DNA from 3 places in the Hylemonella sp. GW821-FHT12C09 genome. Region 1 is predicted to be linked to each of the others. Evidence: predicted binding sites of a transcription regulator. Region 1 holds the regulator's gene; each other region holds the start of a gene.
The links. The regulator LexA, encoded in region 1, represses DNA repair genes until DNA is damaged. The targets are predictions, from matches to a motif close to ACTGTATNNNNATACAGT.

Region 1 (10,093 bases):
CCAGCGCCGCCAGGTCCAGCCCGCCGATACCGCGGAAGGCGCCGGGCGGAATGTGCCAGGCCATGCAGTGGTAGGCAAAGTCGGCCAGCGGGTGACCCAGGGTGGAGAGTTCCCAGTCCAGCACGGCGATCACGCGCGGTTCATCGGCGTGGAACATCAGGTTGTCGAGCCGGTAGTCGCCATGCACGATGCTCACCAGGCTCTCGTCGCGTGCGCTGGCGGGCAGGTGGGCGGGCAGCCAGTCGATCAGCTTTTCCATCTCGGGGATGGGCTGGGACAAGGTGCCTGCACCATCGGCCGAGGCACGGTACTGCTTGCTCCAGCGGCCGATCTGGCGCTCGACGTAGTTGCCCGGCTTGCCGTAGCCGGCCAGGCCACGCTCGGCGAAATTGACCTTGTGCAGGGCGGCGATGACGCGGTTCATCTCCAGGTACATGGCGCGCCGGCCGGCCGCGTCGAAGTCGGGCAGGGACTGGTCCCACAGGATGCGCCCGGGCATGAACTCCATGATGTAGAAGGCGCGGCCGATCACGGACTCGTCCTCGCACAGGCAGAGCATGCGCGGCACCGGCACCTCGGTGCCGTGCAGTCCATGCATCACGGTGTATTCGCGTTCGATGGCATGGGCCGAGGGCAGCAGCTTGGCCACGGGCCCGGGCTTGGCGCGCATCACGTAGCTGCTGGCGGGCGTGACGAGCTTGTAGGTCGGGTTGGACTGGCCGCCCTTGAAGGCTTCCACCGTCAGCGGGCCGGCAAAGCCCGGCAGGCTTTTCTGCAGCCAGGCTTCGAGGGCCGCCACGTCGAAGGCGTGGGCGGCTGAGACGGGGCGGGTGCCGACGTATTGCTGTTCGAGTTCGCTCATGGGTGGGGACGGTGGGCCGTGTTCAGTGATCGGATTCGACGATGTGCATCAGCGCATCGCGGTTGCGCACGACCAGGCCACCGGGTTCGATGCGGATGACTTCTTCGCGCTCCATGGCCTTGAGCTCCTGGTTCACGCGCTGGCGCGAAGCGCCCAGCAGCTGGGCCAGTTCTTCCTGCGCGAGCTGCAGGCCGATGCGCATCTCGCGGCTGTCGCTCAGCGAGGAGACGCCGTAGCTGCGCAGCAGGTGCAGCAGCTGCTTGGCCAGGCGCGCGCGCAGTGGCAGGGTGTTGAGGTCTTCCACCAGGCCGTAGAGCTGGCGGATGCGGCGTGCGTGCAGGCGCAGCAGGGCTTCGTAGAGCTCGACATGGCTGGCCAGGATCTTCTTGAAGTCGGCCTTGGCCACGCACAGGGTGGTGGTGTCGCCATGGGCGTAGGCATCGTGCGTGCGCCGGTCGCCGTCGAAGATGGCCACATCGCCAAACCAGACGCCAGGCTCCACATAGGTCAGCGTGACCTGCTTGCCCGAGATCGAGGTCGAACTCACCCGAACGGCGCCCCGCGCGCAGGCGATCCACTCCTCGGGCGGCTCGCCGCGGGCGGCGAGCAGCTCGCCATCCTTGTAGCGTTTGACGTAGGCACATCGCAGGATGTCGTGTCTCAATGAGGGTGACAGGGTCGAAAACCAGCGCCCGGCATTGATCGCCGTGCGTTCCTCGATGGTAAGAATGGGATCGTCCATGGTCTGTCTTGTGAGTGACTGGCTTCCGTCACATTGTCGCGCGCGGGACCGGCGGCGCGTCTTGGGGTTGTCACCTGTGCGTCTGTGGCACAGGCGGAGCCCCTCATTCGTAGTTGGGCTTCTGTTTGGACAGAAAAGCGGCGATGCCGATGCCGGCGTTCGGGTGGTGCAGGTTGCGCACGAAGTGGCTGCGTTCCTGCGCCAGGTGCTGGTTCAGGCTGGCCTGGGGAGCTTCGTTGAGCAGTTCCTTGATGCTGGCCAGCACATTGGGCGCGCGGGCATTCAGCTTGTCGGCCAGGGCCAGGGCTTCGTTCAGGGCCTGGCCCGGTTCACAGACCCGGTTCACCACGCCCAGGGTGTGCAGGCGCTGCGCCGTGATGCGCTCGCCGCCCATCAGCAGTTCGCTGGCCAGCTGGCGCGGCAGGGCCTGTGCCAGGCTCCAGCTGGCGCCGCCATCGGGGGAGAGGGCCACATTGCTGTAGGCCATCACGAACACGGCATCGCTGGCCGCGACGATGAAGTCGCAGGCCAGGGCCAGCGAGAAGCCGGCGCCGGCTGCTGCGCCTTCCACCGCGGCGATCACCGGCTTGGGGAAGGTACGGATGGCCTCGATCCAGTTGTGCAGGCCCTCGATGCTTTCGGCCTGCACGGCAGGCTCGAGCTGGCGGTTGGCCTGCAGGCGGTGCAGGTCGCCACCGGCGCAGAAGAGCGAACCCTCGCCGGTGATGAGCACGCTGCGCACCTCGGGGTTGCTTTCGGCCACGCTCAGGGCCTCCACACCGGCGGCATACATCCCGGGGCCCAGGGCGTTGCGGTGGCCCGGGTTGGAAAGGGTCAGCACCATGGTGCGGCCCTGGCTGGTGCTCAGCAGTTGTGCGCTCATGGGGCGAAGTGTCGCACGAAGTTTCAGTCTTCCTCGTGCAGCAGCGACAGGCCGATGGCCCCGCGCCGGCGCAGCCAGGGGCTGGGACGGTAGCGCGGGTCGCCGTAGACGGTCTGCAGATTGAACAGCACTTCGAGCACATTGGTGGGGCCGTAGCGGTTGCCCATGGCCAGCGGACCCATGGGGTAACCCAGGCCCAGGACGACGGCGGTCTCCAGGTCGGCGGGCGAGCAGATGCGCTGCTGGCAGATGTCGGCCGCGATGTTGACGATGTGGGCGACTACGCGCTGCGTGACGAAACCACCGCTGTCGCGGATCACGCTGATGGCCTTGCCGTCGCGCGCGAAGAGGGCGTGGGCCGCATCGCGCATGTCGGCGCGCGTGGCCGGGTTGGTGGCCAGCACGCGGCGTTTCGTTGCAGCGTCCTCGATCAGCAGGTCGATGCCCACGGTGCGTGCCGGGTCCAGGCGCTCCACCACGGCGACCGTGGTGACGTCGAAGCCCAGCGGGGCCACGATGGTGAGTGCCGTGCCCGAGGGCGACTGTCCGGTTTCGATCTTCGCGCCCAGGTCCTTGAGCAGCTGCAGCAGTTCGGCCCGGCGCGCGGCGCGCGGCGAGACCCAGACCGGTGGCAGCTCGGCCACCTGCGGCGCAGGCCCTTCGGACGCGACCTGGGCCACGTTCTTCTCGTAGCGGTAGAACCCCTCGCCGGTCTTGCGACCCAGCACTCCACCGGCCAGGCGCTGTGCCGTGATGACGCTGGGACGGTAGCGCGGTTCCTCGTAGTACTGGTGGTAGATGGACTCCATCACCGGGTGCGAGACATCCAGCGCGGTCAGGTCCATGAGCTCGAAGGGGCCGAGCTTGAAGCCGGCCTGGTCGCGCAGGATGCGGTCGATGGTGGCGTAGTCGGCGATGCCCTCGCTGACGATGCGCAGCGCCTCGGTGCCATAACCCCGGCCGGCATGGTTGACGATGAAACCCGGTGTGTCCTGTGCCGTCACGGGGGTGTGCCCCATCTGGCGTGCGTATGCCGAGAGGGCGGTGCAGACAGCCGGATCGGTTTTCAGGCCGGCGATCACTTCGACCACCTTCATCACTGGCACCGGGTTGAAGAAGTGGTAACCAGCCACGCGTTGCGGCGACTTCAGCTTGGCGGCAATGGCCGTGATCGATAGCGACGAGGTGTTGCTGGCCAGAACGGCCGTGGCGCCGACGATGCCTTCGAGTTCGGCAAACAGTGCGGCCTTCACGTCCAGGCGTTCCACGATGGCTTCCACCACCAGGTCACAGCTGGCCAGGTCTTGGAGGCTGCTGGCGGCTTGCAGCCTGGTCTTGCAGGCGGTGGCAGCCGATGCTTCGAGACGGCCTTTCTCCACCAGCTTGTCCCACTGCTCGCCCAGCGCCTGTTGCGCTGCGGCAATGGCAGCCGGCTGGCTGTCGTAAAGGGTGACGGTGCTGCCGGCCTGGGCGGCGATCTGGGCAATGCCGCGGCCCATGGCGCCAGTGCCGACGACGGCGATGTGTGCGTAGACGGGTTTCATGGCCAGAATTATCGCCCGGTCGATTGCCCCTCCGGAGTCGCCTGCCGGACTGCTTTTGTCCCTGGTCTCTGGGAAACTCCAGGGACTGGATTCCCCCATCAAAACCCGAGGTGACACGATGACATTGAAGCTTTGCGGATTTGCCGCCAGCAATTATTTCAACAAGGTGAAGCTGCAGTTGCTGGAAAAGGGTGTGTCCTACACCGAGGAGCGGGTCTGGACGGGCAATACCCATCCCTTGCTGGTGGACCGCTCCCCCATGGGCAAGGTACCCTTTCTGGATACGCCGTCCGGTCCGATTTCCGAATCAAGCGCCTGCGCCGAATACATCGAGACGGTGTATCCCCAGCGTCCCTTGCTGCCCGCGGATCCTTATGCGGCGGCCAAGGTGCGGGAGCTGATCATTTACATGGAGCTGCATCTGGAGCTGGTGGCGCGTGATCTCTATGCCGAAGCCTTTTTCGGCGGCAAGGTCAGCGACGGCCTCAAGGAGCGCACCCGCAAGCTGCTGCTCAAGGGCGTTCAGGGCTTCTCGAAGCTGGTGAAGTTCTCGCCCTACGTGGCGGGCTCGGAGTTCACGCTGGCAGACTGTGCGGCAGTGGCCCATCTGCCCCTGGTGACCAGCGCCAGCAAGATCATCTATGGCGAGGATGTGCTGGCGGGACTGCCCGTGCGCGATTACCTCAAGGTCATGGGTGCACGGCCCCATGTGCAGACGGTCAACGCGGACCGCAAGGCCAGCACCGAGCAGATGCTGGCCAAAATTGGCGCCAAGCCGGCCTGAGAGTCTGTTCAGGGTCTCGCGGTCAGCGCCGTACCTTCAACGCATCCGGGTTGGCGATGTTGCTCGGCTTGCCCTGAATGAAGTTCACGATGTTGTCGAAGGCGGCGCCGAAATACATCTCGTAGCTCTCCTGCTCGACGTAGCCGATGTGCGGCGTGCAGATGCAGTTTTCCAGGCGCAGCAGGGCATGGCCTTGCAGGATGGGTTCGGACTCGAAGACGTCGATCGCCGCCATGCCGGGGCGGCCGTGGTTGAGCGCGCTGATCAGCGCCTCGGGCTCGACCAGTTCGGCGCGCGAGGTGTTGACCAGCAGTGAGGTGGGTTTCATCAGCGCCAGGTCGGCGGGCGTGACGATGCCGCGCGTGGCCTCGTTCAGGCGCAGGTGCAGGCTGAGCACGTCGCTTTGCTGGAAGAATTCCTCGCGGCTGGCCGCGGCCTCGTAGCCCTCCTGCACGGCTTTTTCGCGCGAGGGGTCACGGCCCCAGACCAGCACGCGCATGCCGAAGGCGCGGCCGTAGCCAGCCACCATCTGTCCGATCTTGCCGTAGCCCCACAGCCCCAAGGTCTTGCCGCGCAGCACCGTGCCCAGACCGAAGTTGGGCGGCATGGCGGCCGACTTCAGCCCGGATTGCTGCCAGACGCCGTGTTTGAGGTTGCCGATGTACTGCGGCAGCCGGCGCATGGCGGCCATGATGAGCGCCCAGGTCAGTTCGGCGGGTGCCACCGGCGAGCCCGTGCCTTCGGCCACGGCAATGCCGCGTTCGGTGCAGGCTTCGATATCAATGTGGCTGCCCATGCGGCCGGTCTGGGAGATGAGCTTGAGACGCGGCAGTTTTTCTAACAGCTGGCGGGTGATGGGTGTGCGTTCGCGGATCAACACCAGCACGTCGGCATCACGCAATCGGACCGAGAGTTGCCCCAGTCCCTTGACGGTGTTGGTGTAGACCTTGGGGGGGTAGTCGGCCAGTTTTGTAGCGCAATCTAGCTTGCGTACGACGTCTTGGTAGTCGTCCAGAATCACGATATTCATGCCGCTATTGTGCCTCGGCCTCTCCTACGGGCTAACCCGGATGGAGGACGTGGCTGCGGCAGAAACCGTTCAGTGGCGTGCGACTTCGCAGGCGGCCAGGCGGTCAAGTTCGGCGCAGACGTCGGCCATGCGGCCGGAGATCACCATGCGGCCCACCTGCGAGCGGGGCTGGCCGGCTTCCATGACCCGCACCACGCGCAGCGGGCGTTGCATCGGGCGGCTGCGTACGGCGGCCAGGGCCGGGGCGCGTACGGACGGCAGGGTAGGCTCCAGCATGGCGGGACGCCGCGGCACGGCGGGGGCGAGCCAGCGCAGTAGGCCTTGCAGCGGAGTCCAGAGGGCGTAGGCGGTGTTCATCGTTGACCTTTCGGGGCGGGACGCAGCGCGTTCACATGAGCATGGTGTTGCGGATGAGGCCGACAGCCAGGCCCTCGATCTCGAAGGGGTCGCCCGGCTCGACCACGATGGTCTGGTAGTCGGGGTTTTCCGGCAGCAGTTCGATCAGGTGCTTGTTGCGACGGAAGCGCTTGACCGTCACTTCGTCGCCCAGGCGCGCCACCACGATCTGGCCGTTCTTGGCATCCTTGGTGGATTGCACGGCCAGCAGGTCGCCGTCCATGATGCCGGCATCGCGCATGGACATGCCGCGCACCTTGAGCAGGTAGTCGGGCTTGCGCTGGAACAGCGAACTCTCGACGTAATAGGTCTGGTCCACGTGTTCCTGCGCGAGAATGGGCGAACCGGCAGCGACGCGCCCGATCAGGGGCAGGGCGAGCTGGGACAGGTCCGGCATGGGCAGGGAGAATTGCTTGATGCGCGATTCATTGATGGAGCGCAGCGCCTCGCCCTGCAGACGGATGCCACGCGAAGTGCCGCTGACCAGTTCGATCACGCCCTTGCGCGCCAGCGCCTGCAGATGCTCCTCGGCGGCATTGGCGGACTTGAAGCCCAGTTCGGCAGCGATCTCGGCGCGCGTGGGCGGGGCACCGGTGCGCGCGATGGCGCTCTGGATCAGGTCCAGAATCTGCTGCTGGCGGGCGGTCAGCTTGATCGGGTACTGCGGCAGGTCCATCGTCGTGACTCCTGTAGGCGGGAAGGAGACAAGGTACTGTCTCGATATCCAGTAACTGTATTTTTAACCAGTTTTCCGGGAAATGCAAGTGGGGCAAGAAAAAATCGTGGTTTTGGGCACCGGCGGCACCATTGCCGGACTGGCGACCAGCGCCGCCGACAGCCGTGACTACCTGGCCGCGCAGAAGCCGGTGGCCGAGTTGATGACCGGCCTGGCGGCGCCGTCGGGCTTTGCGCTGCTGAGCGAACAGGTGGCCCAGATCGACAGCAAGGACATGGATCTGGTGGTGTGGCAGAAGCTGCTGCAGCGTTGTGTGCACTGGCTGGCGCAGGCCGATGTGCAAGGCCTGGTCATCACCCATGGGACCGATACGCTGGAGGAGACAGCCTTTCTGCTGCAGACCGTGCTGGCACCTCGCAAGCCCGTGGTGCTGACCTGCGCCATGCGACCGGCCAACGCAGTGGACGCCGACGGTCCGCAGAACCTGCGCGATGCCCTGGCGGTGGCGACCACCGCAGGCCCGCAAGGCGTGCTGGCCGTTTGCGCCGGCCGCATCCTTGGCGCGCAGGACGTGCAGAAGGTCCACAGTTCGCGGCTCGACGCCTTCAGCGCAGGGGAGGCCGGTGATCTCGGGCGGGTCCGGCAGGGACGCGTCGAGCGCCGGTGTGACTGGCCCGAGCCGCCTGTTCCGCAGAAGATGCTGCTGGACGTCCTGCTCAAGGCACCGGCACTGCCGCGGGTCGAGATCGTGCTCAGCCATGCCGCGGCCTGCGGCGCCACGGTGGACGCGCTGGTGGATCCGGTCGTCGCCGCGCGCCATGGGGCCCCGCCGGTGCGTGGCCTGGTGCTGGCCGGCACCGGGGGCGGCACCGTGCATCACGAACTGGAGGCCGCCTTGCGGCGTGCGCAGGCGGCCGGTGTGCGCGTGCTGCGCAGCACGCGCTGTGCCGACGGGTTCCTGCAGCCCCGGCCGTCCGACGAGTTTCCCGTGGCGCCCGGTCTGAGCCCCGTCAAGGCGCGACTGGCGCTGATGCTCGAACTCCTGCGCTGAGAGGCGGCCCCGCGTCATGTTCAGCGCCTTGCTCTCCAGTGCCTGGGCCTACCCGGCGCTTGAGGTCGTGCACCTGAGCGGCATCGCCTTGCTTTTCGGCAATCTCGTGCTGCTGGAGCTGCGGGTCTTCGGCCTGGGTGCTGCGCTGCCAGTGCGCGAACTGGCCCGCCTGAGCCTGGGCCTGGCCCTGGCGGGTTTCAGCCTGGCTGCGGCCTCGGGCCTGCTGATGTTCGCCAGCCAGCCGGCCGAGTTGCTGGCCAATCGCGCTTTCTCCCTCAAGATGCTGCTGTTATTGGCGGCGGCGTGTAATGCAGGCTGGTTCCATGGACGGGGCTCCCTGCACAAGCTCGATGGCCTGGCGCGTGCGCAGATGCTGCTGTCCACCCTGATCTGGCTGGCCGTGCTGGTCTGTGGCCGCTGGATTGCCTATCTCTGAGACAGACCACCGGAGTCACGCATGAAACGACGCACCGCGATCAGTCTTGCCCTGCTGCCCGGTCTGCTGCCGCTGGCGCGGGCCCACCATGGCTGGAGCAGCTTCGACCAGGAACGGCCCTTGTATCTGCAGGGGCGCGTGCACAGCGTGCGCTGGCAGAACCCGCATGCCGAACTGGTGCTGGAGCTGCAGTCCCCTTTGATGCTGCCGTCGGACCTGGCGCAGCGCGCCTTGCCGGCGCAGACCGCACCGGTCGATGGCAAGGCCCTGCTGGCGCGGGCCCAGCTGCCCCGTCGCAAGGACCCGCGCTGGGAGATCGAGCTGGCGCCGCTTACCCGCATGCAGGCCTGGAACGTGACACCGCTCAAGGTGGGCGACGTCATGGGCGTGCTGGGTTTCACCTTTCACGAGGAAAAAGGCGAGGCCATCCTGCGTGCCGAGTACCTGTTTGTCGGTGCGCAAATCTACGGGCTGCGTTCCAGCCCAGCCTGAGGCAGAAATGAAAACGCCCTGCAGGGCAGGGCGTTGTCTTGGCGCGCGAGCGTATCAGCCGGCCAGGGCCTGCAGGGCGCGCGCTGTGATGTCCTCCACGCTGCCCATGCCGCTGATGGCGCGGTATTTGGGGGCGGCGGCCGGATCCTGCTTGGCCCAGCTGCTGTAGTAGTCCACCAGCGGGCGAGTCTGGGCGCTGTAGACGTCCAGGCGCTTCTTGACGGTCTCTTCCTTGTCGTCCTCGCGCTGCACCAGCGGCTCACCGGTCACGTCGTCCTTGCCGGCCACCTTGGGCGGGTTGAACTTGACGTGGTAGGTGCGACCCGAGGCGGGGTGCGAGCGGCGGCCGCTCATGCGCTCGATGATGGCCTCGAAGGGCACATCGATTTCCAGCACGTAGTCCAGCTTCACACCCGCGGCCTTCATGGCATCGGCTTGCGGGATGGTGCGCGGAAAGCCGTCGAACAGGAAACCCTTGGCGCAGTCCGGCTGGGCGATGCGTTCCTTGACCAGGTTGATGATCAGGTCGTCACTGACCAGGGCGCCCGATTCCATCACGGCCTTGGCCTGCAGGCCCAGCGGCGTGCCGGCTTTCACGGCGGCGCGCAGCATGTCACCGGTGGAAATTTGCGGGATGCCGTATTTCTGGCAGATGTACGCGGCTTGCGTGCCCTTGCCGGCGCCGGGTGCGCCCAACAGGATCAGTCTCATGGATACCCTCGGATGTTTTGGTGTTCTTAGCCAGCGACAGCACCATGGCGGTGCGTGTCAGCTGCATGACTGAGGCGAGGATAGCATGCCGTAACCGGTATGAAACTTACAGATCCTGGGGCTGTTGCCATCCCCGGGCAGCGACCCTCGGCGCCTTTCAGGCGGCAAACAGCCGGCGTACGCGCGCCAGGTCTTCGGGCGTGTCCACGCCGGCGCCCGGGGCCTGCGGCGTCACGTGCACGGCGATGCGGTGGCCGTGCCACATGGCGCGCAGTTGCTCCAGGGCCTCGGTCACCTCGATCGGGGCCTGCGCCAGCTTCGGGAACAGGCGCAGGAAGCCGGCGCGGTAGCCATAGATGCCGATGTGGCGCAGCGGGGCCGGCTCCGGCAGCGTCTTGACCCCTTGGGCAAAACCGTCACGCCACCAGGCAATGGGCGCACGGCTGAAGTACAGGGCCAGGTCGCGCGCATCCAGAACCACCTTGA
Region 2 (10,093 bases), on a different contig from region 1:
GGTCCCGGTGCCCAGCGCAAACAGCGTGTCGCCGTCGAGCATGGTGTGCACAGGGTTGATGCTGCGCGCCAGCCCGTCGTGCGCCACCTGGGCCAGGCGCTGGGCCTGGGTCTTGCTCAGCACGGCGTCGGTGGCGATCACGCCGATGGTGGTGTTGTTGCCCGCCAGCAGGTGTTGCGGCAGGTGCCCGTCCAGCATCGCGTCGCGCGTGTTCTGCAGGGCATGGCCGTCGGCCGTGCGGGCGCCGGCGATCACCTGCCCGGTGGCCGGCTCCAGCACGTCGCCCACTGCGTTGCAGACCACCAGCGCGCCCACAGTGAAACCGCTGGCGCTGACCGAGGCCGTGCCCACGCCGCCTTTCATGGCGCGCGCCATGCCCAGCAGCTTGCCTACCAGCGCCCCGCTGCCTGCGCCCACATTGCCCTGGGCCGGCGTGCTGTGGCTGGCGGCCATGCAGGCCCGGTGGCCGGATGCGGCGTCGGGGCGGATGCGTCCATCGCCCACACCCAGGTCGAACACCACGGCCGCCGGCACGATGGGCACCAGGCCGTGGCCGGTGTCCAGGCCGATCTCGTTTTCTTCCAGCCAGCGCATCACGCCGCCGGCGGCGTCCAGGCCCCAGGCGCTGCCGCCGGCCAGCAGCACGGCGTGAACGTGGGGCACCAGGTTGCCTGGGTGCAGCAGATCGGTTTCGCGTGTGCCGGGCGCGGCGCCACGCACGTCGACGCCGCCGATGGCACCCTCACGTGCGATCACGACGCTGCAACCGGTGGGACGACGTGGATCGGAGTCATGACCGACTTCGATGCCGGCCACGTCGGTGATGGCGCCCGGGTAGGGCAAGTGCTGGAAAGTCATGCGCCGATTATGCGCATCCTGCCTAGTCGACGACCTGGATGCGTACCGGCACCACGCCGGCGTTGATGCTGGCGATGGCCTTGAAGGCCGAACTGGAGAGGTCGATGATGCGTCCCTTCACGAAAGGCCCGCGGTCGTTCACGCGCACCATCACGCTCTTGCCGGTCTGCGTGTTGGTGACCTTGAGCCGCGTGCCAAAGGGCAGGGTGCGGTGTGCGGCCGTCAGCTTGGCCTGGTCGAACAGCTCGCCGTTGGCGGTCTTGCGGCCGTGGAACTCATTGCCGTAATAAGAAGCCTGGCCCGTTTCGCTGTGCCCGCTGGCAGCGGATGCGCCACCACCGCTGCCGGATTTGGGCGTGCTGCTGCAGCCGGCCAGGGCCAGCAGGACCGCGGCGCAGAGCCAGCCGGCCAGCAGGCGCAGCGGCGGTGGGGGGAGGACTGTGGCAGGGTTCTGGGACATGGGGCGCTCCGTGGTCGCGGTTCACTATACCGAGCCGTGCGCCGGGATGTCCCTGCCCAGGGCCCTGTCGCGACGGATTGCCGCATGGACGCGACAGACGGCGCTGCTCTGTGGCGCGGGCCCGGTACCGGCTCAGGCGAACCGTGACCAGAGATGGGGGCCGAAGACCAGCAGCCCGATGAGCAGGGCCCCGATGGCGGCGATCAGCACGGCGGCCGCGGCCACGTCCTTGGCCTGCAGGATCAGGGGGTGGAATTCCTGCGTGACGGCATCGGCCAGGAACTCCAGCGCGGTGTTGAGGGCCTCGGCCATCCAGACCAGCGTCATGGCCAGCACCAGCCAGCACCAGTCGGCCCGCGACAGCCCCAGGACCAGACCGGCCGCCACCACCACGACCGTGGCCACGGTATGGAGCCATGCGTTGTGCTGGGTCAGCAGCAGGGTGCGCAGGCCAGCCAGTGCATAACGAAAGCTGTGCAGGCGCGCGGCGAAGCTGAAGGGCTGATGCATGGTGCGGGATCGTTCTATACTGTATTTATGTACAGTTATGTTTCCGGGCAAGTTCCGACGCTACGGTCCGTCACTCTAACGAGCCGGTGGGCGGGCCCGCTCGGGACTTACCCGCGCGTGCGCAGCCCGCAGGGCAGGCCTGACCATGGCTGACTTCAAGATTCCCCTGCAGACCCTCAAGGGGCGGGGCGCGGCCACGCGCAACGCGCACCGCTTCGAGCAGGATGCCCGCGCGGCGTTTGACGACGGCTGGTCGACCTGGGACGAGGCCTGGTCGGCGGAGGCGCCGAAACTGCAGACGGAAGTCCGCTGGGAGGACGCCCGCAGCGCGCTGGTCGGCAACGATTCGCCCGACATCGCCTTCGACCAGTCGATCAACCCCTACCGCGGGTGCGAGCATGGCTGCAGTTACTGCTACGCCCGGCCCACGCACAGCTACCTGGGCCTGTCGCCGGGGCTGGATTTCGAGCGCGTGATCATCGCCAAGCGCGGCCTGGCTGAACTGTTGCGTCAGGAACTTTCGGCCCGGGCCTACCAGCCCAGCATGATCGTCATCGGTTCGGTCACCGATGCCTACCAGCCGGTGGAGCGTGAGCTGAAGATCACGCGCTCGCTCATCGAGGTGCTGCGCGAGGCGCGCCATCCCTTCTCCATCATCACCAAGTCCAGCGGCGTGGAGCGCGACCTGGACCTGATCGCACCCATGGCGCAGGAGCATCTGGCGGCGGTGTATGTGACCATCACCACGCTGGACGGCGAACTCGCGCGCCGGCTGGAGCCGCGCGCCGCCTCACCGCAGCGCCGCCTGCGCACCATCCGTGCCCTGGCCGAGGCCGGCGTGCCGGTGGGCGTGAGCGTGGCGCCGCAGATTCCCTTCATCAACGAAGACATGGAGCAGGTGCTGGAAGCGGCCGCGGCGGCCGGCGCCCAAAGTGCCTTCTACACCGTGCTGCGCCTGCCCTGGGAACTCAACGAAGTGTTCCAGCAGTGGCTCAGCCTGCACTACCCGCAGCGCGCGGCGCGCGTGATGGCGCGCATCCAGGAGATGCGCGGCGGCAAGGACTACGACAGCAACTACGCCACGCGCATGAAAGGCAGCGGCCTGTGGGCCGACCTGATACGCCAGCGCTTCCACAAGGCCTGCGCCCGCCACGGCCTGAACCGCGGGCGGGTGGAACTTGACCTCTCGCTGTTCCGCCCCGGTCTGGCGCGCGGGCAGGGCAGCCTGTTCTAGCGGGCGTGCCTTGCGCCGTACGCCTTACTTCTGTACCGGTTCGATGGTCAGCACCGTGTAGGCGCCCTTGATCTGCTCGGCGGTGAAGCGCACGTTGTCGCCGGCCTTGACCTTGTCCAGCAAGGCGGGGTCCTGGACCTGGAACACCATGGTCATCGGCCCCATGTCGAGGTTGGGGATCTCGCCGTGCCTCAGGGTGATCTTCTTCGCCGACTTGTCCACCGTACGCACGACGGCTTCGACCTGGGGCCGGGCGTTGCTGCTCGGGCTGGCGCCATCGTGGCCATGCGTCTTGCCGGTTTCGTGGGCCAGGAGGGGGCCGCTGAGGGCCAGCAGCAGGGAGAGGGTCAGGGTGGAGAGCTGGTTCATGGGGGGTCTCATCTTCAGGCGGGTTATCGATTATCGGTAGGACTGGAACACACGGGCCGTGCCACCGCGTTGCACCAGCAGCACGTCGTAGGGGTCCTTCAGGCCGCCGTACTCGGGGCCGTCCATGCCGGGTGAACCCACGGGCATGCCGGGCACGGCCAGGCCGACGGCGACGGGCTTGTCTTTGAGCAGGCGCTGGATCTCGCGTGCCGGCACATGGCCTTCGAGCACATAACCGTTCACCAGGGCGGTGTGGCAGGAGCCGAACTTCTCGGCCAGGCCCAGGCGCTGGCGGACCTCGTTCTTGCGGTCATTGCTCACGTCATTCGTCTTCACGTCGAAGCCGCTGGCCTGCAGGTGCTTGATCCAGTCCTTGCAGCAGCCGCAGTTGGCCGTTTTCCAGACCTCGACCATGGGGCGCGGGGGCTGGGCGGCCAGGCCCAGGCCTGCCAGCGTTGCGGCCGCCAGGGCGACCGAGGTGTGCAAGAGTTTGCGTCGATTCATGGTTGACTCCTTGTGACGGTGATGCTGCCCTTCATGCCGGCCTGGAAGTGGCCGGCGATCAGGCACGCGAATTCGAACTGGCCGGCGCGGTTGAAGGTCCAGACGATCTCGCCGCGCTGGCCGGGCTTGACGTGCGTCATATAGGGCTCGTCGTGCTCCATGCCCGGATGCTTGATCATCTGCTCGGCGTGGGCGGCGAGCTCCGCGGGGGTGCCGATGACCAGTTCGTGCAGCAGCTGCCCCTTGTTCTGGATGCGCAGGCGCACGGTCTCGCCCTGCTTCACCTCGATGCGGTCGGGCGCGAAACGCATGTTGTCGGTCATGACCAGGGTGATGGTGCGCCTGACGTCTTTGGCGTCGCCGGCGATGCCCCAGTCCTTCTGCTCCTTGACCACGGGCGCATGGGTGTCGGCTTTGTCGCCATGGGCCCAGGCCGGGCTGGCGCCCAGCAGGATGGCGCCCAGTATGTAAACAAGGTGTTTCATGGTGTCCTCAGTGATGTGTGTCGTGTGACGTGGGCTTGACCGCCTTGACTTCGACGGCGCCCTGGCCGCTGTCTGGAGCGGCAGCACGGGGTGCTGCGGGGGGCGCGCCGGTCCACTCGTAGGCCTGAGTGCCGGCAGGTTGCTGGAACCAGCCCGGGTCGCTGTAGTCGCCGGCCTTCTGGGTGCGGCGTACCTTGAGCATCGAGAACATGCCGCCCATCTCCACCGGGCCGTAGGGGCCGGTGCCGGTCATCATGGGCAGGGTGTTCTCGGGCAGGGGCATTTCCATCTCGCCCATGTCGGCCATGCCGCGCTCGCCCATGACCATGTAGTCGGGCACCAGCTTCTGCAGCTTCTGCACCAGGCCGCGGTGGTCCACCCCGATCATGGTCGGCACGGCGTGGCCCATGGGGTTCATGGTGTGGTGGCTCTTGTGGCAGTGGAAGGCCCAGTCGCCTTCCTCGTCGGCGACGAACTCCACCTGCCGCATCTGGCCCACGGCCACGTCGGTGGTCACCTCCGGTGCGCGTGCCGCCATCGGCCAGGGGCCGCCATCGCTGCCCGTCACCACGAACTCGTGGCCGTGCAGGTGGATGGGGTGGTTGGTCATGGTCAGGTTGCCCACACGGATGCGCACCTTGTCGCCCAGGCGCACGTTGAGCGTGTCGATGCCGGGGAAGGCGCGGCTGTTCCAGGTCCAGAGGTTGAAGTCGAGCATGGTGTTGATCTTCGGTGTCGCGCTGCCGGGCTCGATGTCGAAGGCATTGAGCAGGAAGCAGAAGTCGCGCTGCACTTCGCTGATCAGCGGATGTTTCGTCTTCGGGTGCGTGACCCAGAAGCCCATCATGCCCATGGCCATCTGCGTCATCTCGTCGGCATGCGGGTGGTACATGAAGGTGCCGGGCCGCCGCGCCACGAACTCGTAGACAAAGGTCTTGCCCACGGGGATCTGTGGCTGGTTCAGCCCGCCCACGCCATCCATGCCGTTGGGCAGTCGCTGGCCATGCCAGTGGATGGTGGTGTGCTCGGGCAGCCGGTTGGTGACGAAGATGCGCACGCGGTCGCCTTCCACCACCTCGATGGTCGGCCCCGGGCTCTGGCCGTTGTAGCCCCACAGGTGGGCCTTCATGCCCGGCGCGATCTCGCGCACCACGGGCTCGGCCACCAGGTGGAATTCCTTGACGCCGTTGTTCATGCGCCATGGGCAGGTCCAGCCGTTGAGCGTGACCACCGGGTTGTAGGGGCGGCCGCTCGCGGGCTGCAGCGGGGGGGCGGTGTCTGGCGTCTCGCGTTGCACCGGTTCGGGCAGCGCGGCCATGGCCACCTTGCTGACCGAGGCCGCGGCCACGGCAGTGAGGGCGGCGCCGCCGAAAAAATGACGTCGGTTCATGTTCAATGTCCTCGTGCGGCCGGGGCCGCAGCGGCGTTGCCGCGCAGTTGGGTGAGCGCGCCAGGCGAGGTCGCGGTCAGGGTGAGTTGCAGGTCGGCGTCGGCCAGCCAGAAGTCGCGCTGGGCTTCCAGCGCCTGGTTCACGCTCAGGCTTTGCTGGCGAATCTCGCCCAGCAGGTCCCAGACGCTGGAGAGCATGCCGTTGTAGCGCAGCAGCATCTCGTCCCCGATGAAACGCCGCAGCGGCACCACCTCTTCGCGGTAGTGGCGTGCCAGGTCATAGGCGGTGCGCCAGCCGATGTAGGCTTCGCGCGCCTCGCTGCGCGCCAGCACGGCCACATTGCGCACGCGCACGGCCGACTGCAGGTAGAGCGCCTCGGCCCGCGCATTGCGTGCGCTGCCCCAGTCGAAGATCGGCAGCGGCAGCTCCAGCTCCCAGCCGTGCTTCTGTTCGCGCTCGCCGGCGCCATCCACGGTGCTGGTGTGCTTGTAGGCCAGCGTCATGCCGTCCAGGTACCCCGTGGCCTTCACCAGGCCCAGGGCGTCGGCGACCCAGCCGGTCTCGGTGACGGCCAGGCGCACGTCCAGGCGCTCGCGCAGCGCACGGGCTTCCACGTCGTTCTGCGCCGGTGGCCTGGCGGGCAGCTCGGGCAGGCGGGGGCTGAGGGTGAACTGCGCCTGCGCGCCCCACAGTCCCAGCAGGCGTGTGAGCTTCTCGCGCTCGCCGTGGGCGCGCTGCTGCGCGCGTGCCACCTGGGCTGCAGCGTCGGCCACCAGCACCTGTTCGCGCGCCTGTTGCAGTTTGCTGAAGTTGCCCACGCGGGTCATGCGCCGCGCCAGCTCGGCGCCGGCTTCGGCAGCGTCCTGGACGTCACGCAGATAACGCAGGCTCTGCTCGGCCGCCACGGCGTTGATCCAGGCCTTGCGCACCTCCGTGGCCAGGCGCGCGATGTCCTGGGCCGCCTGCAGCTTGGCCAGTTCATGCTGGCGGCTCTGCCACTCGCTCTTCCAGGGCAGGAAGAGCAGGCCCACCAGATCAAAGCGCAGCGCGCGTTCGATCTCGCGCTTGTCGCCTTCGGCCAGCTCGGCGATGGAGAAGTGCGGGTTGGGCACACGGCCGGCCTGCACACGCAGCGCGTCGCTGAGGTCCAGCGTGATCAGTGCCTGCTGCACGGCGGGGCTGCCCAGCAGCGCGATGCGCACGGCGTTTTCGGCACTGAGCGGCTGCCTGAGCAGTTCGGCCACCACGGCTTCGTGGTCCTTGCCGGGGCGTTGCAGGTCCACCGCCACACCGGCGGTGCGGCCCTCGGTGAGTTGCTGCACGTCGGCCAGGTTCTTTTCGGGCGCCAGCGTGGCGCAGCCGGAGAGCAGCAAGGCGGCCAGGGCCAGGCTGCTATGGCGCAAGTGGCGGCGTTTCATCGCGGTGCCTCCTGCGACGGCATCGCTGCCGCAGGGGCTGGTGGCTGCGCCTTTTCCCACTTGACGATGTCCCTGTGGCCGCGCGGGTACTGGCCGACCGCCGCATTGGCGGCCTTCCAGTCCTGCACCTCCTGGACCAGCGCGCTCGCCCCCACGGGCTTCAGGGGCTGGTAGGCGACGGCCGGAACCGGCACATCCGCCGCGGCGGCTGCGGCCGCCTGCTGCGGCAGGGTCTGGGACGGGCCCAGCACAGGCCAGCCCAGCACCGCCAGCAGCATCCATTTCTTGTTCATGAAAGACTCCTCGACAACCTGAAAAACAGGGTTCGCGTACGCAGCGCTGCGGCCATCGGCCGGCTGCGGACGCACCTCGGGTATGAGGGTCAGGAAATGGGCGGTTTGAAGCCGGGGACGGGTTCAGCGCTGGCGTACGGGCGCGCGTGCGATGGCGGCAGAGCCGTGGGCAGCTCGGCGGTACTGGCTGGCACGGGGGCGCTGGCCAGGACGACCGAATGGCAGATCTGGCAGACCGTGCAGCCGGAGCAGTCGGCCTGGGCATGGACGCTGGCCTGCCCGGCAGGGTGGCCCATGTCCTCGTGCGCAGCGTCGTGGCCGTGGTGTAGCTGCGCCTCATGGCATTCGCCGTGAACGGCCGCCGCCGCCGGGGCGGTCGGGAGGGCCTGCCCCAGCCGCTCCATGGCCATGACGTCACCGACCCAGCCGCGCAGGGGCAGCAGGGCGATCATCAGGGCCAGGAAGAGGGCGCGCATGGCGGTAGGGGGTCGGACCATGGCTGAATGATACGGGCTAAGGGAAGAAAGTTCCGATCGTGAAAAAATGGACAGCGCGACCGTCAGCCTTGCGACATACTCGAATACCCATGACCCAGACACAGACTTCCAAGGCACGCATCCTGGTGGTGGACGACACCCCCGAGATCCGCCTGCTGGTGACGACCATCCTGGAGCAGGCCGGCTACGAGGCCCAGCAGGCGGCCGGCGGGGAGCGCGCGCTGGAGAGGGTGAAGCAGGAGCCGCCCGACCTCGTCCTGCTGGATGTGATGATGCCCGGCCTGGACGGCTACGAGGTCTGCGCGCGGCTCAAATCGGACGAAACCACCCGCGCCATCCCCGTCATCTTTCTCAGTGCCCTGGACGATAGCGAGGCGCAGACCCGCGGTTTCGAGGCCGGGGCGGCCGATTTCGTGACCAAGCCCATCAGCGTCCCCGTGCTGCTGGCGCGGGTCAACACCCACCTGGCCCTGTACGCGCAGCGGCGCAGCCTGGAAGGCAAGTTCCGCGACGTGATCGAATTTGCACCGGATGCCATCATCCTGTCCGATCAGGAGGGGAACATCGTGCAGGCCAACGCCCGCACCCTGGCGTTGTTCGCTTATGACCGAGACGAATTGCTGGGCCTTCCGGTGGAGATGCTGTTGACCCCGGAGGCGCGCGCCGGGACACGTGAGAGCCGAGCATCGGTGCTCGGGCAACCCCGGGGGGCGCGCATCGAATCACACACGCGTTGCCAGCGCAAGGATGGCAGCGAGTTTGTGGCGGACGTCAGCGTCAGCGCCTTGCAGGCCAGCCGCGGGCCCCTGCTGCTGGCCATGGTGCGCGACGCCACGAACCGGATCGCGCAGGAGGAGAAGTTGCGCGAGGCGGCGCGTTATGCCCGCAGCCTGATCGAGACCAGCATGGACCCGATGGTGCTGATCGACCTGACCGGCAAGGTGCAGGATGCCAACGATGCGGCCTGCCAGATCACGGGACTTTCCCGCGATGCGCTGATCGGCAGTGACGCGCCCAGCCGGTTCACGCAGCCCGAGAAGCTATATGAAGGCTACAAGCAGGTCATGGCCGAGGGGCAGGCGCTCAACTACCAGCTCACCATCCAGCACGCCAGTGGCCGGACTTACGACGTGCTGTGCAACGCCAGGGCCTTTCGCAATGAGCAAGGCGAGGTGGTCGGCCTGTTTGCCACGGCGCACGACGTCACCGAGAGCCGCCGCATCCAGCAGGAAATCAGCATGTCACGCCAGCGCCTGCGCGAGATGGCGGCGCTGGGCGAGGCCATGCGCGAATACGAGCGCAAGAACATCGCGCGGGAGGTCCACGACGAGCTGGGCCAGGTGCTGACGGCGCTGCGCATGGACCTGACCTTCGCGGAGATGCGCCACGGCAGCCCATCGTTCGAGGTGACGGACAAGCTCCGGGAAATGCGCGGCCTGGTGGACCGCGCCATCCAGGGCGTGCGCAATGTGGCGGCCAATCTGCGGCCCGCCGCGCTGGACATGGGGCTGGTGCCGGCCATCGAGTGGCTGTGCAGCGAGCTGACCCGGCATGCCGCCATTCCCTGCGAGTTTCGTGGCGCCCCGCTGTCGGTCGAACTGCCCGAAGACAGGGCCATCGGCCTGTTCCGCATCGTGCAGGAATCGCTGACCAACATCACGCGCTACGCGCGAGCCAGCCAGGTGCTGGTGACGCTGCAGGAGCAGGGCGCTGATCTGGTGCTGGAGGTGGTCGACGACGGCCAGGGCTTCGACCCGGTGCAGGTCCGCTCGCGCCGCTCCTTCGGCCTGCTGGGCATGGAAGAGCGGGCGCTGGCCCTGGGCGGTCGCGTCGACATCAGCAGTGCGCCGGACCAGGGCGCGCGCGTGCGCGTGGTGGTGCCCCTGCACCAGGCCAGCCAGTGGCGGGGGTACACATGATCAAGCTGATGCTCGCCGACGATCACGCCATTGTGCGCAGTGGCCTGAAACAGCTCTTCACGCTGGCCCCGGACATCGAGGTCGTGGCCGAGGCCGTCGATGGCGCCACGGTGCTGGATGCGCTGCGCCGCCAGCAGCCCGACCTGCTCCTGCTGG
Region 3 (10,093 bases), on a different contig from region 1:
GGCTGGGGCTTTTGCAGTCGCCGTGCCCTCGCCCGCCGGCACCCAGGCCTGCATGTGCTGGGGCCGGTGGTCGGCCAGCAGCTGGCCGCGAAGTACACGCTCTGCGCCCAGGCGCACGGACAGGCGCTCGATGAGCTGTTGCAGCGGCTCGCCTTTTCTCACGTCTTCAGGCAGCAGGCTGGCGCTCGTGGTTTGCAGCGCCTCGGTCTCGCCGGCTTCCAGGCGGATGGCCAGCACGGGCGCGGGCAGGGTCAAACGCGCCAGGTGTTCGCCCAGCAGGCGGGCCAGGTGGGTGATGTCGCGCGTGGCCTGGGCGGTGCGTACGGGCAGCTGGCCGTGGTGCAGCTCGCCACGGCGCACGAGGTCGTGCTCCCAGTGCAGGGTGATGGCGAGCACACCGCGCTGGCGCGCCTGCAGCCAGCTGGCCAGTTGCCCCAGCAGGCGGCGCGCGCCGAAGAGCATGCCTTCGGCTACTTCGATGCGGCCCATGAATTCGAGCCGCGCGCTGAATGTTTCGGGCAGCGCCACCCACTCATGGGCCTCGGGCCGCTGGCCGTAGGCACGGTCCAGCGCGTCGAGCAGCGCGGCACCGAAGCGGCGCGAGACACCGTCGCGCGGCAGCGCGCGCACATCGCCCAGGGTGCGGCAGCCCAGGCGCGCGAGTACGCTTGCATGTGCCTGTGTGGCGCTGAGATGGGGCAGAGACAGTGCGTCGAGCGCGGTACCAAGGCGGCGCGCGGTACAGGACACGGCGGGTACGGGTGCGGCGTCACCCGCCGGCGGCAGCGTGCGCAGCAGGGCCAGCGCAGAGAGGGCCGTGGGCGCGACGGCGAGACCCGTGCCGCCAGCTACAGCCAGCTCGTCACGCAGGCGCTGCAGCAGCGCGCGCTGGCCGCCGAAGAGGCGCAGGCTGGCCCCGGCTTCCAGCAGTACGGCCTCTTCCAGCACGCAGACCCGGGGGCTGAACGACAGGGCCCACCAGGCAAGGGCTTGTTGTTCAGGGCTGGGCGGCAGGGGCTCATGCGCTCTGGAGCTGGCGTCGGGCGGTGCGGGTGGGCGCAGGGCGATCCACAGCATGGCCGGGGTCCTGGAGGGGCCGTCGCTTGCGCAGCGCGGTCATCACGGGCAACGGCGCGGCAAGGGTGAGGGGATGGTCAATGTGCGGGCCGCGGCGCTTGAGCAACTCAATGCTCAGGCCCGGCTCGTCCGCCGCTGTGCGCAGCGTGAGGCGCAGCGGCGCGGGCGAGGACTCGTGCCGCGCGGCCTCGGGCCGGAAGGCGAACACCAGAGCCTGCGTGGCGCTGCTGGCCAGTTGCAGGCGACGCAATTGGTCGGGCCGCGCCTGCGGCAGCCAGGCCAGCAGCGCGCCGAGATCGCGGCAGCGCAGCACCTGCTCGGCGGCCCAGAGGCGCTCGGCCGGGGTGTGTGCGTCGATGCGCAGCAGCTGCGCGGCGGGGATGCCCGCCGCCACGAGCGCGGGCAGGTGCGGCAGGTGCGGCGCGCCGATGAGCACGAGCGGGCCCTGGGCCACGGCGGCCTGGAGCGCGGGCAGCAGCAGGCGCCATTCATGCTGGCCGCTCTGCAGCTGCAGCACTTCCGTCAATTGCCCCAGGGGCCAGCCGCCGCCGGGCAGCTCGGCATCGAGCTCGGCATGGCCGCTGGCGAGCACGGCCTGCGACTGGGGGGCCAGCTGGTCCGCACGCCAGACGCCCGCGAGTTCGTCGGGCGAGCACGCGGGCAACACAAGGCGGAGCGCGGCGGACATGACGAAGCTTCAAAGCGCGATGAGATCCGCCGTACCCGAGAGCAGCGGGCGGCAGAGAATCTTGTAGCCGTCGGCATCGAAGCCGATGGCGCTTTGGTCCAGCCCCCGCGCCTGGGCCAGGCTGTCCGCACTACCGAGGTAACACCAGTTGCGGATGACGTGGATCTGCTCCAGACCCTCTTCGTCACGTTCACGCAGGCCGATGGCGCCCGCGTGCGGCCAGCAGGCCACGCGCAGGGTTTCGAGCGCCTCGCACAGGCGCGCCTGGTGCGCGGCCAGGGTTTCGTCGCCACGGCAGACACCGGCGCACTGGTGCAGCGCGGCGCGAAAGCAGGCGCGGCCCGGGGCCAGGCGCTCCAGGCCCAGCGCGCCGTAGCAGAGCTTGTGCAGGTCGGCCAGGTCGCGCAGGCCGTCGAGCGCGGCGTGGCGGCTGCCGTAGAGGCCGAAGAGGTCGGGCGTGGTGGCGAAGTTGTGCGTGCGCGCGTCCACCACCTCGGGGCGACCCGCGGCGCCCAGGCGCAGCGCGCAGAGCTGGCGGCTGCGGCGCAGCTTCTGGTTGTAGAGCGGTTGCTGCTGCTTGATGAGGCTGGCCTCCAGCAGCAGCGCGCCCACCTCCCCCGCGGTGCGGCGATGGGTGATGAGGCGGGTCTGGCGCAGCAGGCGCGCTTCGTCGGGGTTGCGCAGGTGCGAGAGCACGCGCGCGCGCAGGTTCACGCTCTTGCCGATGTACAGCGGCAGCGCGTCACCGGGCTCGCCATGGAAGGTGTACACGCCGGGCAGATGCGGCAGGGCCTCCACGCACGCGCGCAGGTGCTCGGGGTATTCGTAGAGGCGGGCCTCGTCGAACTCGAGGCGACGGCGGGCGGGGATGTGCATGGCGACACCTCGTCCTGTCAGTGCCTGCGGCGGGAAACCGCCCGACCCCGCGCCGAGACGGCCACAGACGGCCGGGCAAGGGCTGGCAGCTTTTCGGGAGAGATCCATATACTGTTCATGTGTACAGTATATGGAATTTGACGTTGCGGGGGAATCAGCCGGGCGACGGACGGTTGCGCCAGGCGAAGAAGCCGCGGTAGAGGGCCACGCTCAACACCATGCCCCAGGTCATGCCGGCGAACATGCCGCCCAGCATCCCGGGCAGGGTGGACTGGGTGTCCAGCGCCTGCCAGCGCGCCAACCAGAGCGCACCGGCCGTCATGCCGATCAGCATCCAGCCCGAGCACATCAGGTTCTGCGCGAACAGCGAGCAGAGGTAGCGGCCGCAGTGCGGGCGCAGCACGCGCAGGCTGGGGATGGCGCCCAGGCCTCCGGCCAGCATGCCGATGTGCATGCCGGGCAGGAACTCCAGGTGCAACACGAGGCTCTCGTAAAAACCCAGTCCGGTGGACTGCAGGCACAGGCTGTCGAGCCGCGCCGGGCCGCTTTGCAGCACGTCCCACAGCAGGCCCAGCAGCATGCCGCCGAAGCCCAGCGAGAGCATGACGTGCGGCGGCGAGAGGCCGGCGCGCTGCGGACGGATGAAGGCCAGCGCGGCGCAGCCCGTGGCCACCGCGAGCAGGGTGCCGGCTATCAGCAGCGGCTGCGCGTCACCGGGCAGGGCCGAGCTGCGGCCCAGCGACCAGAGGGTGAACGCCACCGCCGCCACCAGCAGGGCGGGCGTGAGGGTGACCGAGCCTATGCTGCGTGCCAGCCAGTGGGGTTGCGGGGCAAGGTTCATGGAACGGTTCGTCGCAGGCGTGTGCGGTCTATCTAATAAGACAGTTGAGGAAAGCTATCGGGACCCCGGGTTTACACGGTGGTCGTGCGCGCAGCAAGTCCCCGACACTCTCGTCTCCTGTCGGCACTCTAAAGGGCCGACCGGGCTGCTGCAGTGCCCGGTGAACGAAATGCAGCCCGCCTGCACGATTGCCCGGCCCCGTGCATGAGCGTCCAGCCCCGGGTATTCCCCCTGCGCTTCGTGAGACATTGCCATGAAAAACTGCCCCATGCAACACGCTCAGCCGGCCAATAGCAACTCCTGGCTTTATCTGCTGGAGCGCTTCGACGTCGGCGTGATTCACCTCGACAAGGACCTGCGCGTGGCCGGAATGAACGACTTCGCACGCCGCAGCCTGCCGGTGCAGGACAAGCTACCCTTCGACAAGTACGTGCTGGACTTCCACCCGGATGCGGCCAAGAACAAGGTGAAGTTCCTGCTCGACCAGGCCGAGTGCCCGGTGAACAATGCGCCGCCGATGGCGATGATGATCAACATCCCGGATCGCATGCTGCTGATCAAGGTGTCCAAGATCGGCGACATGCAGGGTGCGACCACCGGTTACACGCTGGTGTTCTATGACATCACGGACGTGGTCAGCCACGAGAGCGAGGGCACCACGCGCGGCAGCCGCGAGACGGGAGAGAACCACGAGCAGCAGCGCCGCCAGTTGCGCAAGATCCCCACCATCAAGGCCAACCGCGTGCTGCTGGTGGACGTGCCGGCCGTGTCCTTCATCCGCTCCGAGGGCCACTACACCTGGGTGCACACGGGCCAGGGCAGCCAGTTCTGCAACCTCAACATCGGCGACCTGGAGAGCCGGCTGGACCCGCAGCTCTTCCTGCGCGTGCACCGCAGCTACATCGTCAACCTCTCGCATGTGGACGAGATTGTGCGCGACGACGGCCGCATGACCTTGCGCATGATGGGCACCACGCCCGTGGAGATCCCCGTCTCTCGCGCCAGCGCGCCGCGCCTGCTTGAGCAGTTGGGTCTGTCAGACCCCGCACCCTCGCGCACTTAATTAAGCCCCCGGCAATATAAAGGCCTGCGCTGGAGCAGGCCGGTGCGTCACTCCGGTTCGTGCACCGGAGCTGCCGTTCGTGCGCGCGCGCAGCGCATTGATTTCTTCAAGTCCGCAAGCGCGCGGGCCGCCGGTAGATTGCGGCCTCTGATACCGCAACGCCGTGCTGCACGGCAACAAAAGCAAGAGGAGACATCGTGATTCCACCTTCATTTGCCTACCATGCGCCCCGCACCCTGCCGGAGGCTCTCAAGCTGCTGAGCGATCTGGGCGACGACGCCAAGCTGCTTGCCGGCGGCCACAGCCTGTTGCCCATGATGAAGCTGCGCTTTGCCCAACCCGGCGCGCTGATCGACATCAACCGCATCCCCGAGCTACGCGGCATCAAGGAAGAAGGCAGCCTGATCCGCATCGGCGCCATGACCACCGAGAACGAGCTGATCGCCTCCAAGCTGCTGCAGCAGAAACTACCACTGCTGCCGGAAGCTGCCCAGCTGATCGCCGACCCGCAGGTGCGCAACCGCGGCACCATCGGGGGTGACATCGCCCACGGCGACCCGGGCAACGACCACCCGGCCATCGCCATGGCGCTGGATGCCACCTTTGTGCTGCAAGGCCCCAAGGGCGAGCGCAAGGTGAAAGCCACCGAGTTCTTCCAGGGGACCTACATGACGGCCCTGGCCGATAACGAGATCCTCACCGCCATCCTGGTGGCGCCGTTTGCAGCCGGCACCGGCTACGCCTACAGCAAGCTCAAGCGCAAGACCGGTGACTGGGCCACGGCCGGCGCCGCCGTGATCCTGAACATGAGCGGTGGCAAGGTCACGCAGGCCCGCATCGCCCTGACCAACGTGGCGCCCACCGCGCTGCGCGCCAGCGCCGCCGAGCAGGCGCTGGTGGGCAAGGCCGTCGATGCGGCCACGCTGAACGCCGCCGCGGCGGCCGTGCGTGCCATCTGTGACCCGGCCGAAGACCTGCGCGGCGACGTCGAATACAAGACCGCCATGGCCGGCGAGATGGCCAAACGCGCCATCCAGGCCGCGGCCGCCCGCTGCAAGTGAGAACCAGAGGAGTCACAAGAATGAGCAAGCACATCGTTTCCATGACCGTCAACGGCCGCAAGGTGGAAGAGGCGGTCGAGTCGCGCACCCTGTTGATCCACTTCCTGCGCGAGAAGCTGAGCCTGACCGGTTCGCACATCGGCTGCGACACCAGCCACTGCGGCGTCTGCACGGTGGACGTCGACGGCCAGTCGGTCAAGGCCTGCACCCACCTGGCGGTGCAGTGCGAAGGCAGCGACATCAAGACCGTGGAGGGCCTGGCCCAGGGCGGCGTGCTGCATGCCGTGCAGGATGCCTTCTACAAGGAGCACGGCCTGCAGTGCGGCTTCTGCACCCCCGGCATGCTGATCCGCGCCTACCGATTCCTGCAGGACAACCCCAACCCGACCGAAGAAGAGGTGCGTGCCGGCATGGCCGGCAACCTGTGCCGCTGCACCGGCTACCAGAACATCGTCAAGGCCGTGATGACCGCCGCCAGGACGCTGCAACAACCCCAGAAAGTGGCCGCCTGAGCGGCCCACCAGGAGACACACAATGAACGCACCGATCAGCGATCGTGAAAAGGCCCTGATGGGCATGGGTGAGTCCCGCCTGCGCAAGGAGGACGCCCGTTTCATCCAGGGCAAGGGCCACTACGTCGACGACATCAAGATGCCGGACATGGTGCACATGGACATCGTGCGCTCGCCGCTGGCCCATGCCCGCATCAAGAAGATCAACAAGGAAGCCGCGCTGAAGGTTCCGGGCGTGCTGGCCGTGCTGACGGCCGACGACCTCAAGCCACTCAAGCTGCACTGGATGCCCACCCTGGCCGGTGATGTGGCCGCCGTGCTGGCCGACGAGAAGGTGCACTTCCAGATGCAGGAAGTGGCCGTGGTCGTCGCCACCGACCGCTACGCCGCCGCCGACGGCGTGGAGGCCGTGGAAGTCGAGTACGAGGAACTGCCCGTGGTGGTGGACCCGTTCGAGGCCCTCAAGCCCGGCGCGCCCGTGCTGCGCGAGGACCTGGCCGGCAAGACCGAGGGGGCGCACGGCAAGCGCTACCACCACAACCACATCTTCACCTGGGACGCGGGCGACAAGGCAAGCACCGACGCTGCATTCGCCAAGGCCCCGGTCACGGTGAAGCAGGACATGTTCTACCCGCGTGTGCATCCGAGCCCGCTGGAGACCTGTGGCTGCGTGGCCTCCTTCGACCCGGTGCGCGGCGAACTCACCACCTGGATCACCCACCAGGCTCCGCACGTGGTGCGCACCGTGGTGTCCATGCTCTCGGGCGTGCCCGAGTCCAAGGTCCGCATCATTTCGCCGGACATCGGCGGCGGCTTCGGCAACAAGGTGGGCGTCTACCCCGGTTATGTCTGCGCCATCGTGGCCTCCATCGTGCTGGGGCGGCCCGTGAAGTGGGTGGAAGACCGCATCGAGCACCTGTCTTCCACGGCGTTCGCGCGGGACTACCACATGACGGGCGAACTGGCCGCCACACAGGACGGCAAGATCCTGGCGCTGCGCACCAACGTCATCGCCGACCACGGCGCCTTCGACGCCTGCGCCGACCCGAGCAAGTTCCCGGCCGGCCTGTTCCATATCTGCTCCGGGTCATACGACATCCCGACAGCCTACTGCAAGGTCGACGGTGTCTACACCAACAAGGCGCCCGGTGGCGTGGCCTACCGCTGCTCCTTCCGCGTGACGGAGGCGGTGTACCTGATCGAGCGCATGGTGGACGTGCTGGCGCAGAAGCTGGGCATGGACAAGGCCGAGATCCGCGCCAAGAACTTCATCCGCAAGGAACAGTTCCCCTACAAGAGCGCCTTCGGCTTCGAGTACGACTCGGGCGACTACCAGACCGCGCTGGACAAGGTGCTCAAGGCGGTGGACTACAAGGGCCTGCGCGCCGAACAGGCGAAAAAGCGCGCCGACCCGAACAGCCCCACGCTGATGGGCATCGGCCTGGTGACCTTCACCGAAGTGGTGGGCGCCGGCCCGACCAAGATGTGCGACATCCTGGGCATCGGCATGTTCGACAGCTGCGAGATCCGTGTCCACCCCACGGGCAGCGCCATCGCCCGCATGGGGACGATCACGCAGGGCCAGGGGCACCAGACCACCTATGCGCAGATCATCGCCACCGAGCTGGGCATTCCGAGCGAGGTGATCCAGGTCGAGGAGGGCGACACCAGCACGGCCCCCTATGGCCTGGGCACCTATGGCTCGCGTTCCACGCCGGTGGCCGGTGCGGCCATTGCGCTGGCGGCGCGCAAGATCCACGCCAAGGCCAAGAAGATCGCGGCCCATCTGCTGGAGGTGAGCGAGGCCGATCTCGAGTGGGAGATCGACCGCTTCAAGGTCAAGGGCAACGACGCCAGGTTCAAGACCATGAAGGACATCGCCTGGTCGGCCTACAACAAGCCGCCGGAGGGTCTGGAGCCGGGATTGGAGGCGGTGCACTACTACGACCCGCCGAACTTCACCTACCCCTTCGGCATCTACCTTTGCGTGGTGGACATCGACAAGGGCACGGGCGAGACCAAGATCCGTCGTTTCTACGCACTGGACGACTGCGGCACCCGCATCAACCCGATGATCATCGAAGGCCAGATCCACGGCGGCCTGACCGAGGGCTTCGCGGTGGCCATGGGCCAGCTGCTGTCTTTCGACAAGCAGGGCAACATCCAGGGCAACTCCTTCATGGATTACTTCCTGCCGACCGCGGTGGAGACGCCGCACTGGGAGACCGACTACACGGTCACGCCCTCGCCGCACCACCCGATCGGTGCCAAGGGCGTGGCCGAGTCCCCGCACGTGGGCAGCATCCCGACCTTCACCAGCGCGATGGTCGATGCCTTTGCCCACCTGGGTGTCACGCACTTCAACATGCCGCACACGGCCTACCGCGTGTGGCAGGAATTGAAGAAAAACGGGATCGCCACGAGCTGATCGCGGTCTGTGCAAGGCGGTCGCGCGAGGGCGCGGCCGCTTCTTTGTTTTACCTGGAAAGTTTTCATGGAAGTTACTCTCGACAAGCAATACCCCGTCACTGCCGGCCTGGACGCTGCGTGGGCCGTGCTGTCCGACATCAACGAACTCGCCACCTGCATGCCGGGTGCCGCCATCACCGAGCAGGTGGATGCCAACCACTACAAGGGCAGTGTGCGCGTGAAGGTGGGCCCGGCCGTGGCTGCGTTTGCCGGCACCATCGAAGTGCTGGAGGTCAATGCCGCCAGCCGCACGCTCAAGCTGATGGGCAAGGGGGCCGACAAGGGTGGCTCTTCCGCTTCCATGGAGCTCACCGCCAGCCTGCTGCCGGCGGCCAACGGCCAGTGCACGCTGCGGGGGCATTCGCAGGTCATCGTGAACGGCAAGTTCGCCCAGTTCGGCGGCCGCATGATGACCTCGGTGTCCGACATGATCCTGGCCCAGTTTGCCGAGACCTTCTCGCAGAAGGCACAGGCCCTGCAGGGCGCCGAAGCCGGCGTCGGGCCTGCGGTGGCCGCTGCGCCGGTGGTGGCCAAGGAGCTCAATGCCCTGGGGCTGATCTGGGCCCTGATCAAGCAGTTCTTCTCGGGCCTGTTCGGCCGCAAGGCATCCTGATACGCTGAGCACCATGACCGCACACGAAGTGCTCGCCACCCCGCAGGGCTTGCGCGAACGCCTGCACCAGGCCGGCTACATTGCGGACGAAGACCTGGCCAGCCTGGTCTGGATGAGCCTCACGCTGGAGCGTCCGCTGCTGCTCGAAGGCGAGGCAGGTGTGGGCAAGACTGCCATCGCCGCTGCCTGTGCCAAGGCCTTGGGCCGCAACTTGTTGCGACTGCAATGCTATGAGGGCCTGGACCTGAACCAGGCCGTCTACGAGTGGAACTACAGCCGCCAGCTGCTCGAAATCCGCCTGACCGAAGCCGGGCAGGGTGACAAGTCCGCGCTGCGCGACAACCTGTTTTCCGAGGCCTTCTTGCTGGAGCGTCCGCTGCTGCAGGCCATCCGCTCGCCCCAGCCTTGCGTGCTGCTGATCGACGAGATCGACCGCGCCGACGAGGCCTTCGAGGCTTTCCTGCTGGAGATGTTGTCGGAGTACCAGATCACCGTGCCAGAGCTCGGCACGCTCAAGGCCATCACCAAACCGCTGGTTGTGCTGACCAGCAACGGGACGCGGGACCTGTCGGACGCGCTGCGCCGGCGTTGCCTGTTCCATTACGTGGACTTTCCCTCGCTGGCCCGCGAGATCGACATCGTGCGCACCCTGGTGCCCGAGGCAGCCACGCGACTGGTGGAGGAGGCGGTGGCCTTTGTGCAGCGCCTGCGCAAGGAAGATCTGGACAAGACACCCGGCGTGGCCGAGACGCTGGACTGGGTGCGCGTGCTGTTCAAGCTGGGCATGAAGGAACTGCCGGTCGATCCGCAGTTGCTGGTGTCCACGCTGGCCACGCTGCTCAAGACGCGCAACGACCGCTGGCAGGTGACGGTGGAGCGGGTAGGCAAGCTGA

Region 2: a site for LexA is predicted at 1,847-1,864, ahead of AC1RRP_RS02270 (PA0069 family radical SAM protein). Genes of this name have one in related genera too.
Region 3: a site for LexA is predicted at 2,752-2,769, ahead of cho (excinuclease Cho). Genes of this name have one in related genera too.

Annotation. Positions count from the first base shown of each region.
Region 1 covers NZ_JBXAQQ010000005.1:94,737-104,829, forward strand. Annotated here, with positions in the region: gene AC1RRP_RS09995 (phosphotransferase) at 1-862, opposite strand, end outside; gene AC1RRP_RS10000 (Crp/Fnr family transcriptional regulator) at 885-1,604, opposite strand; gene AC1RRP_RS10005 (oxepin-CoA hydrolase, alternative type) at 1,708-2,487, opposite strand; gene AC1RRP_RS10010 (3-hydroxyacyl-CoA dehydrogenase) at 2,511-4,031, opposite strand; gene AC1RRP_RS10015 (glutathione S-transferase) at 4,150-4,815, shown strand; gene AC1RRP_RS10020 (D-2-hydroxyacid dehydrogenase family protein) at 4,838-5,845, opposite strand; gene AC1RRP_RS10025 (hypothetical protein) at 5,915-6,202, opposite strand; gene lexA (transcriptional repressor LexA) at 6,234-6,917, opposite strand; gene AC1RRP_RS10035 (asparaginase) at 7,024-7,968, shown strand; gene AC1RRP_RS10040 (hypothetical protein) at 7,985-8,404, shown strand; gene AC1RRP_RS10045 (DUF6152 family protein) at 8,426-8,896, shown strand; gene adk (adenylate kinase) at 8,951-9,607, opposite strand; gene kdsB (3-deoxy-manno-octulosonate cytidylyltransferase) at 9,765-10,093, opposite strand, start outside.
Region 2 covers NZ_JBXAQQ010000001.1:441,112-451,204, reverse strand. Annotated here, with positions in the region: gene AC1RRP_RS02285 (P1 family peptidase) at 1-858, opposite strand, end outside; gene AC1RRP_RS02280 (septal ring lytic transglycosylase RlpA family protein) at 881-1,318, opposite strand; gene AC1RRP_RS02275 (diacylglycerol kinase) at 1,451-1,828, opposite strand; gene AC1RRP_RS02270 (PA0069 family radical SAM protein) at 1,974-3,062, shown strand; gene AC1RRP_RS02265 (copper-binding protein) at 3,087-3,431, opposite strand; gene AC1RRP_RS02260 (DUF411 domain-containing protein) at 3,462-3,935, opposite strand; gene AC1RRP_RS02255 (cupredoxin domain-containing protein) at 3,932-4,420, opposite strand; gene AC1RRP_RS02250 (multicopper oxidase family protein) at 4,428-5,810, opposite strand; gene AC1RRP_RS02245 (TolC family protein) at 5,813-7,228, opposite strand; gene AC1RRP_RS02240 (hypothetical protein) at 7,225-7,521, opposite strand; gene AC1RRP_RS02235 (hypothetical protein) at 7,611-8,018, opposite strand; gene AC1RRP_RS02230 (hybrid sensor histidine kinase/response regulator) at 8,108-9,937, shown strand; gene AC1RRP_RS02225 (response regulator) at 9,934-10,093, shown strand, end outside.
Region 3 covers NZ_JBXAQQ010000001.1:691,911-702,003, forward strand. Annotated here, with positions in the region: gene AC1RRP_RS03430 (Y-family DNA polymerase) at 1-1,077, opposite strand, end outside; gene imuA (translesion DNA synthesis-associated protein ImuA) at 1,019-1,765, opposite strand; gene cho (excinuclease Cho) at 1,775-2,641, opposite strand; gene AC1RRP_RS03445 (hypothetical protein) at 2,796-3,482, opposite strand; gene AC1RRP_RS03450 (LytTR family DNA-binding domain-containing protein) at 3,751-4,545, shown strand; gene AC1RRP_RS03455 (FAD binding domain-containing protein) at 4,743-5,606, shown strand; gene AC1RRP_RS03460 ((2Fe-2S)-binding protein) at 5,627-6,118, shown strand; gene AC1RRP_RS03465 (aerobic carbon-monoxide dehydrogenase large subunit) at 6,141-8,546, shown strand; gene AC1RRP_RS03470 (SRPBCC family protein) at 8,613-9,200, shown strand; gene AC1RRP_RS03475 (AAA family ATPase) at 9,214-10,093, shown strand, end outside.